4 regions of the Streptomyces sp. RKAG293 genome follow, and region 2 is predicted to be linked to each of the others. Evidence: riboswitches for the same ligand, from Rfam matches in the RefSeq annotation. Region 2 holds a riboswitch; each other region holds the start of a gene.

The links. Region 2 has a riboswitch for cyclic di-AMP ahead of LNW72_RS17090 (transglycosylase family protein). Riboswitches for the same ligand answer to the same signal wherever they lie in the genome.
Positions count from the first base shown of each region.
Region 1: it holds a riboswitch for cyclic di-AMP, as region 2 does, so the genes downstream of both, LNW72_RS29350 (M23 family metallopeptidase) here and LNW72_RS17090 (transglycosylase family protein) in region 2, are expected to answer to the same signal.
Region 3: it holds a riboswitch for cyclic di-AMP, as region 2 does, so the genes downstream of both, LNW72_RS19040 (M23 family metallopeptidase) here and LNW72_RS17090 (transglycosylase family protein) in region 2, are expected to answer to the same signal.
Region 4: it holds a riboswitch for cyclic di-AMP, as region 2 does, so the genes downstream of both, LNW72_RS24440 (C40 family peptidase) here and LNW72_RS17090 (transglycosylase family protein) in region 2, are expected to answer to the same signal.

Region 1 covers NZ_JAJOZB010000001.1:6,607,866-6,612,082, forward strand. The annotation lists gene LNW72_RS29340 (pitrilysin family protein) at 1-88, shown strand, start outside; gene LNW72_RS29345 (pitrilysin family protein) at 106-1,476, shown strand; cyclic di-AMP (ydaO/yuaA leader) riboswitch at 1,688-1,845, shown strand; gene LNW72_RS29350 (M23 family metallopeptidase) at 1,860-2,702, shown strand; gene LNW72_RS29355 (GntR family transcriptional regulator) at 2,853-3,554, shown strand; gene LNW72_RS29360 (HPr family phosphocarrier protein) at 3,677-3,958, opposite strand; gene LNW72_RS29365 (bifunctional GNAT family N-acetyltransferase/acetate--CoA ligase family protein) at 4,187-4,217, shown strand, end outside.
Region 2 covers NZ_JAJOZB010000001.1:3,894,527-3,898,743, forward strand. The annotation lists gene eno (phosphopyruvate hydratase) at 1-557, opposite strand, end outside; gene LNW72_RS17090 (transglycosylase family protein) at 906-1,604, opposite strand; cyclic di-AMP (ydaO/yuaA leader) riboswitch at 1,609-1,781, opposite strand; gene LNW72_RS17095 (transglycosylase family protein) at 2,042-3,034, opposite strand; gene LNW72_RS17100 (cytochrome P450) at 3,243-4,217, opposite strand, start outside.
Region 3 covers NZ_JAJOZB010000001.1:4,336,079-4,340,295, reverse strand. The annotation lists gene LNW72_RS19050 (peptidoglycan recognition family protein) at 1-618, opposite strand, end outside; gene LNW72_RS19045 (hypothetical protein) at 992-2,227, shown strand; cyclic di-AMP (ydaO/yuaA leader) riboswitch at 2,609-2,745, shown strand; gene LNW72_RS19040 (M23 family metallopeptidase) at 2,758-3,777, shown strand; gene LNW72_RS19035 (hypothetical protein) at 3,929-4,216, opposite strand.
Region 4 covers NZ_JAJOZB010000001.1:5,445,846-5,450,062, reverse strand. The annotation lists gene pcrA (DNA helicase PcrA) at 1-1,934, opposite strand, end outside; cyclic di-AMP (ydaO/yuaA leader) riboswitch at 2,169-2,343, shown strand; gene LNW72_RS24440 (C40 family peptidase) at 2,350-3,498, shown strand; cyclic di-AMP (ydaO/yuaA leader) riboswitch at 3,703-3,868, shown strand; gene LNW72_RS24435 (NlpC/P60 family protein) at 3,866-4,217, shown strand, end outside.

The DNA of each region.
Region 1 (4,217 bases), 2.7 Mb from region 2:
CGACAACCGAGCCGTTCTGGTCTACGAGCCCACCGGCTCGCCCGACGAGGCGGCCGACGAGACCGAGCAGGAAGGCGCGGACCAGTGACCGACGTCGCCGCGACCATGACGTTCCACCCCCAGCCGCAGCCGGGCGCCCCCAAGCCGTGGGCCTTCCCGGCCCCCGACCGGTCGACGCTCGGCAACGGGCTGACCGTGCTCACCAGCCACCGCCCCGGCCAGCAGGTCGTGGCGGTGGAGGTGCTGCTCTCGGCGCCGCTGGACGCCGAACCCGAGGGCCTGGACGGGGTGGCCACGATCATGGCCCGCGCGTTCTCCGAGGGCACCGACAAGCTCACCGCGGAGGAGTTCGCCGCCGAGCTGGAGCGCTGCGGCGCCACGCTCGACGCGCACGCCGACCACCCGGGCGTCCGGGTCTCGCTGGAGGTCCCGGCCTCCCGGCTGGACAAGGCCCTCGGGCTGCTCGCGGACGCCCTGCGCGCCCCCGCGTTCCCCGACGGCGAGGTCGAGCGGCTGGTCAACAACCGGCTCGACGAGATCCCGCACGAGCTGGCCAACCCGGCCCGCCGCGCCTCCATGGCGCTCTCCGCGGAGCTGTTCCCCGCCGATCTGCGCTGCTCCCGCCCGCGCCAGGGCACCGAGCAGACGGTGGCGAGGATCGACGCCGCGGCCGTCCGGGCGTTCTACGACGCGCATGTGCGCCCCGCCACCACCACGGCCGTCGTCGTCGGTGACCTGACCGGCATCGACCTGGTCGCGCTGCTGGACGAGACGCTCGGCGAGTGGACCGGCTCGACCGCGGAGCCCCGCCCGCTGCCGCAGATCACCGCCGACGACACCGCGCGCGTGGTGATCGTGGACCGGCCGGGCGCGGTACAGACCCAGCTGCTGATCGGCCGTACCGGCTCCGACCGGCACGACCCGGTCTGGGCGGCCCAGGTGCTCGGCACGTACTGCCTGGGCGGCACCCTGACGTCCCGGCTGGACCGGGTGCTGCGCGAGGAGAAGGGCTACACGTACGGCGTGCGGGCCTTCGGCCAGGTGCTGCTGTCCACCCCGGAGGGGACGGGCGCCTCGCTGCTCGCCATCAGCGGCTCGGTGGCCACCGAGGTCACCGGACCCGCGCTCGCCGACGCCTGGCAGGTCGTCCGCACCCTGGCGGCCGAGGGGCTGACCGACGACGAGCGCGATGTCGCCGTGCAGAACCTCGTCGGAGTGGCTCCGCTGCGCTACGAGACGGCCGCGGCCGTCGCCGGCACGCTCGCCGACCAGGTCGAGCAGTTCCTGCCGGACGACTTCCAGGCCCAGATGTACGCGCGGCTGGCGCGGACCGGCACCGTGGAGGCGACCGCCGCGGTGGTCAGCGCCTTCCCGCTGGACCGCATGGTCGTCGTCCTCGTGGGCGACGCCTCGGCGATCGAGGGGCCCGTCACAGAGCTGGGACTCGGCCCCGTGAAGGTCATCGCGGCCGGCTGACCGGATTCGGCCGCGCGCCGGCCGATGGGCGGCGGAACCCTGGCGCACCCCTTGGGGCGCCGGGGTTCCGGGCTTTTTCGATCTTTATCGGCCCGCAAACCTCCCTTGTGGCGAACGCAACAAATCACCTGATCTGTTTGCCGTAACCGACACGGTCCGATTAGCGTCCTGCTCTGCTGTCCGTCACCATCCGCCGCGTCCAGCGGCAACCGGGCAGTGATCGCCGAGTCCCCGTCTGGCGCGAGCCTGGGGAGCCGGGGACCCACGTCCCTGGGGTGAATCGGGCCGCCCTCACCACGAGGCAGCCCGTAGGAGACCTTCCTGCTCCGAACCCGTCAGCTAACCCGGTAGGCGAGAAGGAAGGAAAGGATCTCGCCGCACCCATGGCGTTCACTGTTCTGCCCGCGCCCAGCGGGAAGCACCGCCGTCCCCGTCGTGCCGCACTCCGCACCGGGACCACCCTGGCCGGCGTCGCCGTTCTGACCGCGGCCGGCACCTTCGGCGCCACCGCGGCCACCGCGCTCTCCACCCCGGAACGCGCCGTCGTTCCCAACACCATCGAGGACACGTCGTTCGCTCGCGCCCTCGACGCCTCGGACAGCCTCACCAACTCCCTCGCCGCCCAGGCCGCCGCCCAGCACAAGGCGGCCGACGAGACCAAGCGTGTGGCCGCCGAGGCCAAGCGCAAGGCCGATGAGGCCAGGCGCGTGGCCCAGGCCGCCGCAGCCGCCAAGAAGAAGGCCGCGGCCGAGGCGATGATCAAGGCCGAGCGTGCCGCCGAGGCCCGCGCCGCCCGTGCCGAGGAGGAGCGCAAGAAGCTCAACTCCTTCGTGCTGCCCGTCGACAGCGGCATCGGCACCGGCTACAAGGTCCCCGGCTCCATGTGGGCCTCCGGCTACCACACCGGCGTCGACTTCACCGCGTCCACCGGCACCCCGGTCCACGCCGTGGGCGCCGGCACCGTCGTCACCGCGGGCTTCGACTCGGCGTACGGCAACAACGTCGTGATCCGGCACAGCGACGGCATCTACACGCTGTGCGCCCACATGTCCTCGCTCAGCGTGTCGGTCGGCGAGACCGTGACCACCGGCCAGCAGATCGGCCTGTCCGGCGCGACCGGCAACGTCACCGGACCGCACGTGCACTTCGAGGCCCGCACCACGGCCGACTACGGTTCGGACATCGACCCCGTGGCGTACCTCCGCTCGCACGGCGTCTCCATCTGATCCACCGGAGACCAGCACCCCCGTCCCCCTCGAAGGCCCCGGCTCCCCGCCGGGGCCTTCGTGCTGTCCAAAAATAATCCATGAATTCTGGACTGCGGTCGGAATCCTGGTTGTGCTGGAATAGAGTCGCCGAAGAATACGGGGAAAAGAATGGAGACCGGCGATGCGGAATCGGATGTGAACGGGACGGACGGCGCGGGGCGTCGTATCTCCGCACAGGTCGTGTGCACCGCGATCCGTGACGACATCGTCGGCGGTTTCTATCCGCCGGGCAGCCGGCTGACCGAGGAGCTGCTGGCGAGGCGTTACGGGGTCTCCCGGGTCCCGGTGCGCGAGGCGCTGCGGACCCTGGAGTCGGAGGGGTTCGTCCGTACCCGCCGGCACGCGGGCGCCTCCGTCGCCGAGCCGACGGAGCAGGAGGCAGCCGACCTGCTGGAGATCCGCGGCCTGCTGGAGCCGCTGGGGGCCGCCAGGGCCGCGCAGCGGCGCACCGACGCCCACCTCAAGGTGTTGCGCGGGCTGGTGCGGCTGGGTCAGGAACGTTCCCAGCAGGGCCAGCTGTCGGATCTGCCGTCCCTGAACGGCTGGTTCCACGAGACGCTCGCCCAGGCCTCCGGCAGCCCCACGCTGGCCGCGCTGCTCACCCAGCTGCGGCACAAGATCGCCTGGGTGTACGGGGAGGGGGACCCCGGCCGGGCGGTGGAGTCCTGGGAGGAGCACGGCGCGATAGTCGACGCCGTGGCCCGCGGCGACGCGGAACGGGCCCGCAGGATCTCGGCCGGGCATGTGGAGCGCGCGGTCTCGGTGAGGACTCCGAAACACCCTGTATACGCCGCGCGGCGGCGGAATTAACAATGGCGCCGTATACAAGTGGGCAGAAATACCGTGGCCCTGAATAAAGAAAGGCGGGGCCGCGTTATCCATTCGGACAACGCGGCCCCGCCGAATTCCTGCACGGGCCTGCGCCCATGGGCTCAGACGGCTTCGGGGAGTTCCTCGAGACCCTCGGAGACCAGCTTGGCCAGCCGGTCGAGCGCGGCGTCGGCGCCATCGGCCTCCGACGCGAGCACGATCGGCTCGCCGCCCTGCGCGCCCAGGCCGAGCACGGCCAGCATCGAGGCGGCGTTGACGGCGTTGCCGTCCGCCTTCGCGATCGTCACCGGGACGCCGGCGGCGGTCACCGCGCGGACGAAGAGTGAAGCGGGGCGGGCGTGCAGGCCCTCGGCCCAGCCGACGGTGACACGGCGCTCAACCATGGTGTAGCCCTTCAGGTCGTTCCTGTTGTCTAGACCAGTCTCGCACGGGCGGAAGACTGCTCAGGCACCTCGACGCGGTTCAGCCTGCCCGCTGCGACGACCCCACGCTAGCCGGGCGCACCCGGTCAGCCGCCCGGGCACCGGCCCGGTCGGCCGCCTGGACACCAGCCCGGACACCGGCCCGGTCAGCGGGGCGCGCCCGGACACCGGTCCGCATACCCTGGCCCCATGACGACTCCGGCCCCCCGCCCGTATCCGG
Region 2 (4,217 bases):
TAGACCTCGGCGCCCCAGCGCAGGGCCTCGGAGAAGGACTCGGCACCGATCGGCGCGATCATGAACTCCTGGATGTCCACGTTCGAGTCGGCGTGCGACCCGCCGTTCAGGATGTTCATCATCGGGACCGGCAGCACGTGCGCGTTCGGGCCGCCGAGGTAGCGGAAGAGCGGCAGGTCGGACGCTTCGGAGGCGGCGTGCGCGACGGCGAGCGAGACGCCGAGGATGGCGTTGGCGCCGAGCGAGGACTTGTCCGGGGTGGCGTCCAGGTCGAACATCGCCTGGTCGATCAGCCGCTGCTCGGTGGCGTCGTAGCCGACGAGCTCCGGGCCGATCTGCTCGATGACGGCGAGAACGGCCTTCTCGACGCCCTTGCCCATGTAGCGGGTCTTGTCACCGTCGCGGAGCTCCAGGGCCTCGAAGGCTCCGGTCGAGGCACCGGACGGCACGGCCGCACGGCCGGTGCTGCCGTCGTCGAGGCCGACCTCGACCTCGACGGTGGGGTTGCCTCGTGAGTCGAGGATTTCCCGGGCTACGACGACGTCGATGGACGGCACGAGTGTCTCCTTCAGGCTGTGTACAGCTGATGCGTGTCTCTCTGCTCTTGCGACACGAGCCTAACCGCCCGGGGAGGGTAGACCCGTCGATCGGCCGACCCCTGAGACGAAAAAGGGCCCAAAGGCTGACAACAGGTGACCAACGGCGCCTTACGCCGCGTGCCGGACGCCAAAACCCCGGCCCGGCACGCTCGGGGGGAGTGCGTGCCTGGCCGGGGAGTCCTGGGGTTCGACGGGATCCGGCGTGATTCAGAAGGATCCAGCAGGATCCCGTCGGGGTTCAGCGGAGGAGAGCCGGCGGGGCGGCGGCCCGGGCGACCAGGCCGGCCGCGCCCGCGGCTATCGGTCTCAGCTGAGGTGCAGCTGCTGGCCCGGGTAGATCAGGTCGGCGTCGCTGACGATGCTCTTGTTGAGCTCGAACAGCTTCTCCCAGCCGCCGGCGACGTGGTGCGCCTGGGCGATCCCGGAAAGGCTGTCACCGGTGACGACCTTGTACTCGCCGTTGCCCTGCTGGACCGGCGCGGCCTTCTTGGTCTCGGCCGGCTTGGCGGCGGGCTTGGTCTTCTTGACCGGGGCGCGGTTCTCGGACTTGCCGCGGCTGGCGGTGTCCGAGGTGTCGCGCGAGGTGGTGCTCTTCGACGGGGTGCTCTTCGTCGCGGAACCGGTGTTCACGTCGGCGGCCGGGCCACCGGCGGTCAGGTTGCCGGCGCCGGCGCAGGCCCAGGCACCCGGGCCCTGCAGGGCGAGCAGCTTCTCGGCTACCGCAATCTGCTGGTCCTTGGTGGCGAGGTCGGCGCGGGAGGCGTACGCGGTGCCGCCGGCGGCTTCCCAGCTGGACTGGGAGAACTGCAGGCCGCCGTAGTAGCCGTTACCGGTGTTGATCGACCAGTTGCCGCCGGACTCGCACTGGGCGACAGCGTCCCAGGTGGCGACCGAAGCGGCGGAGGCGCCGGTGGCACCCATCAGCGGAACGGCGATCGCGGCGGTGGTGACACCGGCAATCGCGGCAATTCGGGTGAACTTGGACGGGCGACGGTGCTTAGCCATGGTTGTTCATCCTCACCGACGCCTACGAGGTCAGCTGTCGGGTTCGGGCGTGAGTTGCCCGGCTGCGCGGCTTTCGCCGTGCTGCTTCACCCCAAGCCGGTCCGTCCCCCACGAGTTCGGGTCCGGGCCGGCGGAAGACCTTGGGTCCCCCGCTCCTGCCTACGGCGCTTTCGCGTCGACTGTTCCCGTCGGTCGGCGGCAGGACTCGGCGATCCTGACCGGCGGGGCCCGCTGTGGCGAGCAGTACGACGTTAAACACACGATCCCGGCGAGGACAAACATCCCGGGGTCGTACAGCAACTCCCCCATCCGGCTGAACGGACCCACAGAACCGCAGGTCGGAAGGGAGAAAGGCGGCGCGGTGCGAGCGGGCCGGCACGGCCGCCACGGAGACCCTTGTCACAAGGTCCGGGGTGCCGGGATCGTGTTGAGCGGTCTCAGAAGCTCAAGTCCAGGTGCTGCCCAGGGAGAATCAGGTCGGGATTGTCCCCAACAATCTGGTCATTTGCCCCATAAAGCGCCTTCCATCCGCCCTGCAGATGATGGTCGGCGGCGATGTCGCAGAGGTTGTCGCCCGGCACGACGACGTAGTCGCCGTCGGCCGCCACATCGCCCTGCCCGGTGTTCTGATCACCGTTCAGACCGTCGGCGGCACCCGCGGCCCGGTCGGCGTCGCGCGAGGCGCGGTCGGTGCTCTGCCCGTCGGTGGAGTCCGGCGATCCGGGCTTGGCGTGCTTGCCCTGGCTCTTGCCCGCGGCGCCCGGCGTGGTGTCCGCCAGTTCCGGGGAGGTGCTCGGGGCGGTCGGCGTGGTGGCCGGCGTGGTGGCGTCCGAAGGGTCGGTCGTCGGGTCGGCCGCCGGGTCGGTCGTCGGAGTGCCGGTGGGCGTCGACGGAGACGTCGGCGTCGTGGAGACCGGAGGCGTCGTCGGCGTCGCGGGTGTCGTGGGCGTCGTCGGCGTCGTCGGCGTCGTCGGCGTCGTGGTGGGCGCCGTCGGCTTCGTGGTGACCAACGGCGGCAGGATCGAGCCCGGGTCGATCTTCGGCGGCGCTTCGCCGGTCACGAGCCCCGCGGGTCCCGAGCAACCGGGCCAGGCGTCGGGCCCGAGTTCCTTCAGCAGCGTTTCGGCCACGGCTATCTGCTGCGAGCGGCTCGCCAGGTCGGGGCGCTCGGCGTAGACCGTGCCGCCGTACTGCTCCCAGGTGTCCTCGGTGATCGACAGACCCCCGTAGAAGCCGTTGCCGTGGTTGGCGCTCCACATGCCGCCGCTCTCACACACCGCCACCTTGTCCCAGACCGTGGCGTCGGCCGCCTGCGCGGCGCCTGCACCGAGCAGCGGGAGTGCGATCCCCGCTCCGGTCGCCGCGACCACCACGATGGCGGTCGGGGCCTGGCGCGGTCGGCGGTGTCTGCCGTTCCCGGACTTCAGCATGCGGTCACCCTTCTCCAAAAACATTGACTACGGCCCTGCGTCATATTCGAGAAGCCTGCGATGACCGCAGAACGTAGCGGTGTTGACCATCGCATCACAAGTCGGTGTAGCGGGCATCACGCTGAGGTCACGGTCGATTTCAGCCCGTACCTCGTGTACAGGACATTTTTGACGTTCCATCAGGGTTTAGCGGTGTGAAAGGCTGGACTCAGGGCGTCGATTCGGGGATTCCGCTTTCGCCGGATCCGCCGGCGCCGGCTTCCGGGGTGAAGCCCACCGGCAGCGTCCGCAGCCCGCGCATGATGAGCCCGCCGCGCCACCGCAGATCGTCCGGCTCGGCCGCCAGCCGCAGGTCCGGGAGCCGGGTCAGCAGCGTCGCGAGCGCGGACTGCGCCTCCAGGCGGGCCAGCGGGGCGCCCAGGCAGTAGTGGATGCCGTGCCCGTAGCCGACGTGCTGGTTGTCGCGGCGCGCCAGGTCCAGCGTGTCGGGCCCGTCGAACCGGTCGGGGTCGCGGTCGGCCGCCGCCAGCACCACCAGCACCGGTTGGCCCTCCCCGATCCGCTGCCCGCCGATCGTCAGCGACTCGGTCGCGAACCGCCAGGTCGCCAGCTCGACCGGCCCGTCGTACCGCAGCAGTTCCTCCACCGCGGTCTCCAGGAGGTCCGTCTCACCGCGGGCGATCGACGCCTGGAGCTGGGCGCGCTGTTCGGGATGGCGGAGCAGCGTGTAGACCCCGTTGCCGATCAGGTTGACGGTGGTTTCGAAACCGGCGAAAAGAAGGATGAAAGCCATCGCGGCGGCCTCGTTCTCCGACAGGTGCTCACCGTGGTCGCTGGCCTTGATGAGCCCGGAGATCAGATCGTCGCCGGGGTCCGCGCGCTTGCGGTGGATCAGCTCCAGCAGATACGCCCGCATCTTCTTCACCGACCGGGCGACGCCGCCGCGCGGGCCGCCGCCGTGGCGGATCATCATGCCCGCCCAGTCCCGGAAGTCGTCCTGGTCCTCGGGCGGAACGCCCAGCAGGTCGCAGATCGTGTAGATGGGGAGCGGGAACGCGAACTCGTGGATGAGGTCCGCCTCCGACTTCACCGCGCCCGCCTCGTCCGTCTGCAGGCCGTCGATGAGCCGGTCGGTCAGCTCCTGCACCCGCGGTGCGAACTCCGCGATCCGGCGCGGGGTGAA
Region 3 (4,217 bases), 440 kb from region 2:
GAGCCGGATGTACCGCACCCAGTCCCAGTTGGGCCCGGGGTCGGTGTGGTCCGTGCCGGGGACCTGGACGTGGCCGATGATGTGGTTGCGGTCCTTGGGGATGCCGTACTTGTCGCAGATCGCGGCGGTGAGCGCGGCGGAGGAGTGGTACATCGCGGTCGTGAAGTACGCCGGCTGGTCCACCCACCCCTCGTGCTCGATGCCGATGCTGCGCGTGTTGTAGTCCCAGTTGCCCGCGTGCCAGGCGATGTCGTGCTCGCGCACGCACTGCCCGATCGATCCGTCCGACGACTTGACGACGTAGTGCGCGCTCGCCTGGTGCGCCGGGTCCTGGAAGACCCGGATGGTGTTGGCGTAGGTCTCCTGCGTGACGTGGATGACCACGAGGTTGACCGGATAGCTCGTGACCCGGTTCGACGCCGTGTAGTTGCCCGTGCTCGCGGGGGACCAGACGGCCGACGGGTAGTCGACCGTCGCGGCGTCCGCGCGCATCGAGCCGACGAGGCCGGCCGCCGCCACGGCGCCGATCGCGAGGCCGCCGCGCAGCAGGGTGCGACGGGAGGTCGAAGGGTCGCCGGGTGCGGCGGGCGTGGCGGCGTTGCCGGGCGTGCGGTCCATGGAGGCTCCCTGGGACGTCATGGTGGGCCGGGTGCATGACCATCGGGTGGGGCGTGACCATCGGGTGGAGGGTGACCATCGGGTGGGACGTGACCATCGTGGGCCCCGCGCGTGAACGCTGCCAAGGGCCAGGCGAATTGGCAGTGGTCCAGACCGGTGAAGAGTGCGCCGAAGCACCGTACCAACACCTCCGGGACCACGGCTTTCACCGTTACACGGAGGTGACGCTTCCCGCATGATCCGGGGATCGGCCGCGTGTGACGATTTCCCTGTCGCAAGCCGCAGGGACCGAACAGGAACGCTGAACGGGAAGCCGCGCGGGGCGCAAAATCCAGCTCCACCCTTCACGTTCCTGTTCCCTGGGGGGATCACCATGTCTGCTCGCACCCTGTCGCGCCGTCCACGTCTCGCCGCCGCCGTCACCGTGGCCGCCGCCGTCTGCGGCACGGCGCTCATGCCGGCCGCGGCGTACGCCGACGCCCCGGCCGCCAAGCCGCTCCACATCGCGTTCGGCACCCCGTCGCCGGCCGGCCCGCTCGCCCGGGGAGGGGCGACCGAGTCCTACACGGTCAGTGCGACGAACAACAACGGCAAGGCGGTCGAGTTCAACGCGAACGTCTTCGGCGTCCCGAGCGGCCCGAGCCCGCTCGACGGCTCCGAGGTGAAGCTCGCGGTCGTGCCGGTCTCGGCGCCGGCCACCGACATCGAGGTGGGGCGCCAGGACATGGCGATGGTGGTGCACCTCCACCCGCACGGCACGAAGTCCGCCCCCTTCTCGATCCCGGCCAACACCACCTACACCTGGAAGATCACCGTCGGGCTCAACACCAACTTCCCCGCCAACGACGGAAATCTCACCCTGACCTTCGACACCGGCAACTACGAGGACAATCCCTCGCACTCGATCCCGTCGATCTCCTTCCAGGCCAGCCCCTCGATCAGGATCGGCACGATCAAGGATCACTTCGGCGGCGCCACCAAGGTGTCGGCTGCGAAGCCGGCGGTGTTCTCGCTCGATGTCGTCAACGAGGCGGGCGGTCACTTCAGCAAGCCTCTGCGCACCCAGCTCACCGCGTTCGGCGCCGGCGGCGACCCGGCGCTGGACCTGTTCGTGTGGCTCGAAGGCCGCTGGGTCGAGGTCGCGGCTCCGGACCACGTCAACACGTGGCTGCTGCCCGACATCCCCACCGGCTTCGCCGAGGGGACGTACCACTACAAGCTCAAGTTCACGCTGCCCGCGGACAAAGCCCCCAAGGCGGCCAAGGTCCTCGAGCTGAACGCCCAGACAGGGCTGAGCAGCGGCAACACCAGCATCATCGCCGAGACCGACGAGAAGATCACCGTTCTCCCCACGGCCCCGGTCACCACTCCGACCGGCACCCCGTCGGCCACCCCGACCCCGACCCCGTCGCCGTCCTCGACCACGAGCAGCCCCGCCGCGGCGGCCCCGGCCACCACGGACGCGCCCATCACCAACACCAAGTCCTCGCTCGCTCACACCGGTGCCAACGGCAGCAACGGCACCCTCGCCGCCGGCGCGGCCGCCCTGGTCGCCGCCGGTGCGGCCATGGCCTTCGCCGGCCTCCGCCGCCGGCGCCGGCAGGGCTGACGCGGGCGGCGCGACGATCTGAGTGACGCACTGGCGTGACGATCTGAGTGACGCACTGGCGTGACGATCTGACGTAACGAGACCCTGACGTGACGAGACCCTGACGTAACGAGACCCCGACGTAACGAACCCCGGCCGGAATCATCCGGCCGGGGTTTCGTCATGCATCACGTTCCGTAGTGGGTCCACCCCACTCCGCATAACAACTGACTCACGCTCACATCACCGTCGTATCACTCCGATCACCCCTCTTCGCCCGATTGCATCCCGTCCATCCCATTAGTCACCTCCGCCAACTCCTCCTTTCAGCTTGGAAAAGACCCCCGGCTCAATTACCGTTCGATAACGCAGCGCGGTCGTCACTGCCGCCGTAGAGGCGGCACCGTGCGCTTGCCGAATCCCGTCCGCGGGAACCGGGGACCCACTAATTGGGGTGAATCGGGCTGCGCTTTGGCCCGTAGGAGACCTTCCTGCTCCGAACCCGTCAGCTAACCCGGTAGGCGAGAAGGAAGGAAAGGAGAGCGCCACCCGTGGCGTCGAACCAGTCTGCCTACGCCCCTTCACCCGAGGCTCCGGAAGCCGGGGAATGGGACGAATGGAACCCCACCGCGGAGTCCGTCGCCCCGGATCGGGGCAACAAGCACCGGCTCCCCAAGCCGCGTTCCATAGCCCGTGGTTCGACCGTTTTGAGCGTCGCGGCCGTGGCCGCGATGGGCGCGGGCGGAATGGCGGCGGCCGCCGACAAGTCGCCGGTGCCGATCTCGCTCCCGGACCTGTCCGAGCTGCCGGACGCGCCGGACCTTCCGAAGCTGTCCGAGATGCCGGGGATCAGTTCCCTCGTGGGCGGGGACCACGCCCCGGTGGCCGCGGCGTCCACCGCCGAGCACGGCGCCACCACGACCTCATGGTCGGCGGACGCCGGCGAGGCGCTCCGCACCCGCATCCTCGAGCACGTCGCCCAGCAGCGTGACGCAGCGGACCAGGCGGTGCGCGACGCGGCCGCCGGCCAAGCGGCGGCAACGGCCGCCAAGGAGGCCGCCGCGCAGAAGGTGCGGGACACGGCCGCCGCGGCGAAGGCGGAGGTCGCCGCCAAGAAGAAGGCCGCGGAGGTCGCCGCAGCGAAGGCCGAGGCCGACCGCCTCGCCGCGCTCGCGGCCTCGTACACCAAGCCGGTCGCCTCGTACACGCTCACCGCGAGCTTCGGGGAGTCCAGCTCCCTGTGGGCCAACACCCACACCGGCCAGGACTTCGCGGCCCCCACCGGTACGCCGGTGTCCGCGATCCACAGCGGCACCATCACCTCGGCCGCCTGGGCGGGTTCGTACGGCTACCGCATCATCCTGACCCTCGATGACGGCACCGAGATCTGGTACTGCCACCTGTCCTCCATGGTGCAGACCTCGGGCAAGGTCACCACGGGCGAGACCATCGGCCGGGTCGGAGCCACCGGCAACGTCACCGGGCCGCACCTCCACATCGAGGTCCGCCCGGGAGCGGGCGACCCGATCGACCCGATGCCGTGGCTGCGCGCCCGTGGCATGGACGTCTGACCGAAGGGGCCCGGCCAACCGCTGAGCAGCCCAACCGCCCAACCGCCCAACCGCCCAACAGTCCAACGGCAAACCCTGACGGCCCTGGTGACCCCCCGCGCCAGGGCCGTCGGCATGTCCGACCGTCCGACCGTCCGACGAACTCTCGGGCCTACGACAGGTCGACGATGTCCTCCGCGTAGAGCGTCTCCAGCGGCCGCGGGCCGATGTACTGCTGGCAGTTGCACGGCCGGGCCTCGTACGAGACGGGCTTCTTCTCGGCGTCCCACGCGGTCGGCGTCTGCACCACTTCGTGGCACTTGCCCTGCTTGTCGTGCTTGGCCAGATGGTGCGTGCAGCCGCAGATCGCCTCCGGCGGCCGGTTCGCCGCCTGCAGCGCCCGCTGCTTCTCGCCCTCCGCGGAGATCAGCTCGACCTTCCGCTCATGCCGGGTACGCATG
Region 4 (4,217 bases), 1.6 Mb from region 2:
TCGAGGCCCTTGGCGGTGTGCAGCGTCATCAGCGTTATGACGCCGCCCCCCTCCTCGTCGTCCGGGATCTGGTCCGAGTCGGCGACCAGCGCGACGCGCTCCAGGAACTCGGAGAGGGTGCCGGGCTCCGCGTCCTCGGCGGCGGCCCGCTCCTGCTCGAACTCCAGGGCGACGGCGGCGAGTTCCTGGAGGTTCTCGATGCGGGTCTCGTCCTGCGGGTCCGTGGAGGCCTGGAGCTCCGCGAGATAGCCCGTGCGCTCCATCACCGCTTCGAGGACGGTCGCGGGACCGGCCCCCGACTCGACGATGGTGCGCAGCTCCTCCAGCAGCTCGTTGAACTTCCTGACCGCGTTGGAGGAGCGGGCGGCCATGCCGTACGCCTCGTCGACCCGGCGCAGTGCCTGCGAGAAGGAGATCTTCTCGCGCAGCGACAGGGCGTCGATCATCGCCTCGGCCCGGTCGCCGATACCGCGCTTGGGCACGTTCAGGATCCGGCGGAGCGGGACGGTGTCCTCGGGGTTCGACAGGACGCGCAGGTACGCGAGGATGTCGCGGACCTCCTTGCGCTCGTAGAAGCGCACCCCGCCGACGACCTTGTACGGCAGCCCGACGCGGATGAAGACCTCTTCGAAGACACGCGACTGGGCGTTGGTCCGGTAGAAGACGGCGACGTCACCGGGGCGGGAGTCACCCGCGTCCGTCAGCCGGTCGATCTCCTCGGCGATGTACTGCGCCTCGTCGTGCTCGTGGTCGGCGACATAGCCCGTGATGATCGGGCCGTCGCCGGCGTCGGTCCACAGGTTCTTGGCGCGGCGGCCTGCGTTGCGCTCGATGACGGCGTTGGCGGCCGTGAGGATCGTCTGCGTGGAGCGGTAGTTCTGCTCCAGCAGGATCGTCGTCGCCTGCGGGTAGTCCTCTTCGAACTGCAGGATGTTGCGGATGGTGGCACCGCGGAAGGCGTAGATGCTCTGGTCCGCGTCACCCACCACGCACAGCTCGGCCGTGTGGTCGCCGGTGCCGACCAGCTCGCGCACCAGCGTGTACTGGGCGTGGTTGGTGTCCTGGTACTCGTCCACGAGGACGTGGCGGAACCGGCGCCGGTAGTGCTCGGCGACGTCGGGGAACGCCTGGAGCAGGTGCACCGTGGTCATGATGATGTCGTCGAAGTCCAGGGCGTTGGCCTCGCGCAGCCGCGCCTGGTAGAGCGCGTACGCCTCGGCGACGTGCTTCTCGAAGGGGTTCTCCGCCTGCCGGGCGTAGTCCTCCTCGTCGATCAGCTCGTTCTTGAGGTTCGAGACCTTCGCGCTGAACGCCTTCGGCGGGAACTGCTTGGGGTCGAGGTCCAGGTCCCGGCAGACGAGCGCCATGAGCCGCTTGGAGTCGGCGGCGTCGTAGATCGAGAAGCTGGAGGTGAAGCCGAGCTTCTTGCTCTCGCGGCGCAGGATCCGCACGCACGCGCTGTGGAACGTCATGACCCACATCGCGTTGGCGCGCGCGCCGACGAGGTCGCCGACGCGTTCCTTCATCTCGCCCGCGGCCTTGTTGGTGAACGTGATCGCGAGGATCTCGCCTGGGTGCACCCCGCGGGTGCCCAGCAGATGGGCGATGCGGTGCGTCAGCACCCGCGTCTTGCCCGATCCGGCGCCCGCGACGATGAGCAGCGGCCCGCCCGCGTGCACGACGGCGGCGCGCTGCTGCTCGTTCAGCCCCTCCAGGAGCTGCGCGGGGTCGACGACGGGGCGGGCGGCCCCGTCCCGGTAGTACGCGTCCCGGCCACCGTGCGGGGGCTCGTTGAAGCGCCCGCCGAAGAGGTCGTCCGCGGCATCGTCCGGCCGGTGCGCGGACCCGTGCTCCGGGGGCGGCGGGACGGATTCCGACGCGTGGTCGGGGGCCTGGAGGTCGGCCAGGAAGCTGTCGTCAAAGAGGCTGCTCATCGCTTCCCGAGTCTAGGCGCCCCCACTGACACCTCACACTCCGCTTGGCGGAGTCCGTCCGGACGTGGACCGGGCCTGAAAGATTCGTCACTCTCCGCGACCGGATCCGACCACCGAGCACAGATCACGAAATGGTTTCGGGCCTATCGGACACCGGTCTTCCCACCGGACACGAGAGTTGGCTACCGTGCCGGACCAGGCGGTCCGTCCTCCACCTCGGCAACACGCCGTCACGGACCGTCTCCGCTGAGTGCGGCCGAGAGGCCGCAGCCGGGGACCCACTGGCATCACTGGGGTGAATCGGTCCGCACGGGATGTTCCGCAGGGGACGTTCCGCACGAACCGTAGGGCGACCTTCCGACAGCCCGAACCCGACAGCTAACCCGGTAAGCGGTTTACGGAAGGATTTCCCGCCTTGGCGTCGCACCGCAAACCCCGCCCCGGCATACGCGCCGGCCTGCTCACCACGACCGGCCCCCGCGCGGCCGTCGGATTCACGGCGGCGGCACTGGCCACCGTCACCCTGCTGGGCGAGACCGCGAGCGCGGCGCCCGCGCAGCCGCAGCCGCCCTCCATCGAAGAGGTCCAGGCGAAGGTCGACGCGCTCAACCACGACGCCGAGGTCGCCACCGAGCGCTACAACGGCGCGAAGGAGCAGGCCGACCAGCAGAGCTCCAAGGTCGAGGCGCTGTTGAGCCAGGTCGCACAGCGGACCGAGTCGCTCAACGACGCGCGGCGCGTCCTGGGCCAGTACGCGGCCGCCCAGTACCGCAGCGGCGGCGTCGAGGGGACGAGCACGTTCCTGCTCTCCGCCGATCCGCAGCAGTTCTTCGACCAGACGCACCAGATGAAGCGGATGACCGGCAACCAGAAGGAAGCGGTCGAGAACTTCCGCACCCAGCAGGCCACGACGACGCAGAAGCGCACCGAGGCGGTGAAGAGCCTCGGCGCGCTGACCTCGGCGCAGACCAAGCTGCAGACGGAGAAGACCGCCGTCCGGCAGAAGCTCGCGGCGGCGCAGACGCTCCTCAACTCCCTCACCGCGCAGGAGAAGGCCCGGCTGGAGGCGCTGGTGGCCAAGAAGGAGGAGCAGGCTCGCAAGCTGGCCGCGGAGGTCGCCGCCAAGGAGAAGGCCGCACGGGAGGCCGCCGCCAAGGAGGCCGCGAAGACCGGCGCCGGGACGGGCACCGGCGGTTCGGGTTCGAACACCACCTCGTCGAAGGCGGCGAAGGCCATCGCGTTCGCCCGCGCTCAGCTCGGGGATCCGTACGGGTGGGGTGCGACGGGTATGGACTCGTGGGACTGCTCAGGGCTGACGCAGGCGGCCTGGAAGGCGGCCGGCGTCACCCTGCCGCGCACCACCTGGGACCAGGTGAAGGCCGGCGAGCGCGTCTCGATGTCGGACCTGCGGCCCGGCGACCTGATCTTCTTCTACGACGACATCAGTCATGTCGGCCTCTACATAGGGGACGGCAACATGATCCACGCGCCGCACACCGGCACGGTCGTCAAGATCGCACCGATCACCCAAATGCCGGTTTACGGAGCTTCTCGCCCGTCCTGAAGTTCACCGTCTCGAATGTCGCGGATCGACAGGCGGCCCGACAGGGCCCGACTGTCGGCCCGCCATTCGGACGGACGGTCACAATAGGTAAGGTAACGAAGCGATTTCGCTCACCTTCTGATGGAAACTTCCCAAGAGTCACTCAAGTTGACTACGGTGGCCCGCTAGGCAGCTCGTTCCACAAGCCGGCGCAGTGCCGACGGCGAGCTGCCTCCGCTGAATCCGACCGCGAGGCCGGAACCGGGGACCCACACGCAGGACTTGGGGTGAATCGGGGCGAACGTCCGCACAACGGACGTGAGCACCGTAGGGCAGCCTTCCATCGCCCGAACCCGTCAGCTAACCCGGTAAGCGGTCCACGGAAGGAATGTCTGCCTTGGCGTCGCACCGCAAACCGCGCCCCCGAATACTCGCCTCCACCGGCCCGCGTGCCGTGGTGGGCCTGACGACGGTGGCGCTGGCCACTGTGACTCTGCTGAGCGAGTCCGCGAGCGCCGCGCCCGCGAAGCCCTCCATCACCGAGGTCAAGGCGCAGGTCGACGACCTCCGCGAAAAGGCCGAAGCCGCCACGGAGCACGTCAACGCGGCGAAGGAGAAGACCGACCAGCAGCGCGCGAAGGCCGATCTGCTGCTCGCCGAGGTCGCGAAGAAGACCCAGAAGCTGAACGAAGCGCGGGAGACCCTGGGCCAGTTCGCCGCCGCCCAGTACCGCGAAGGCG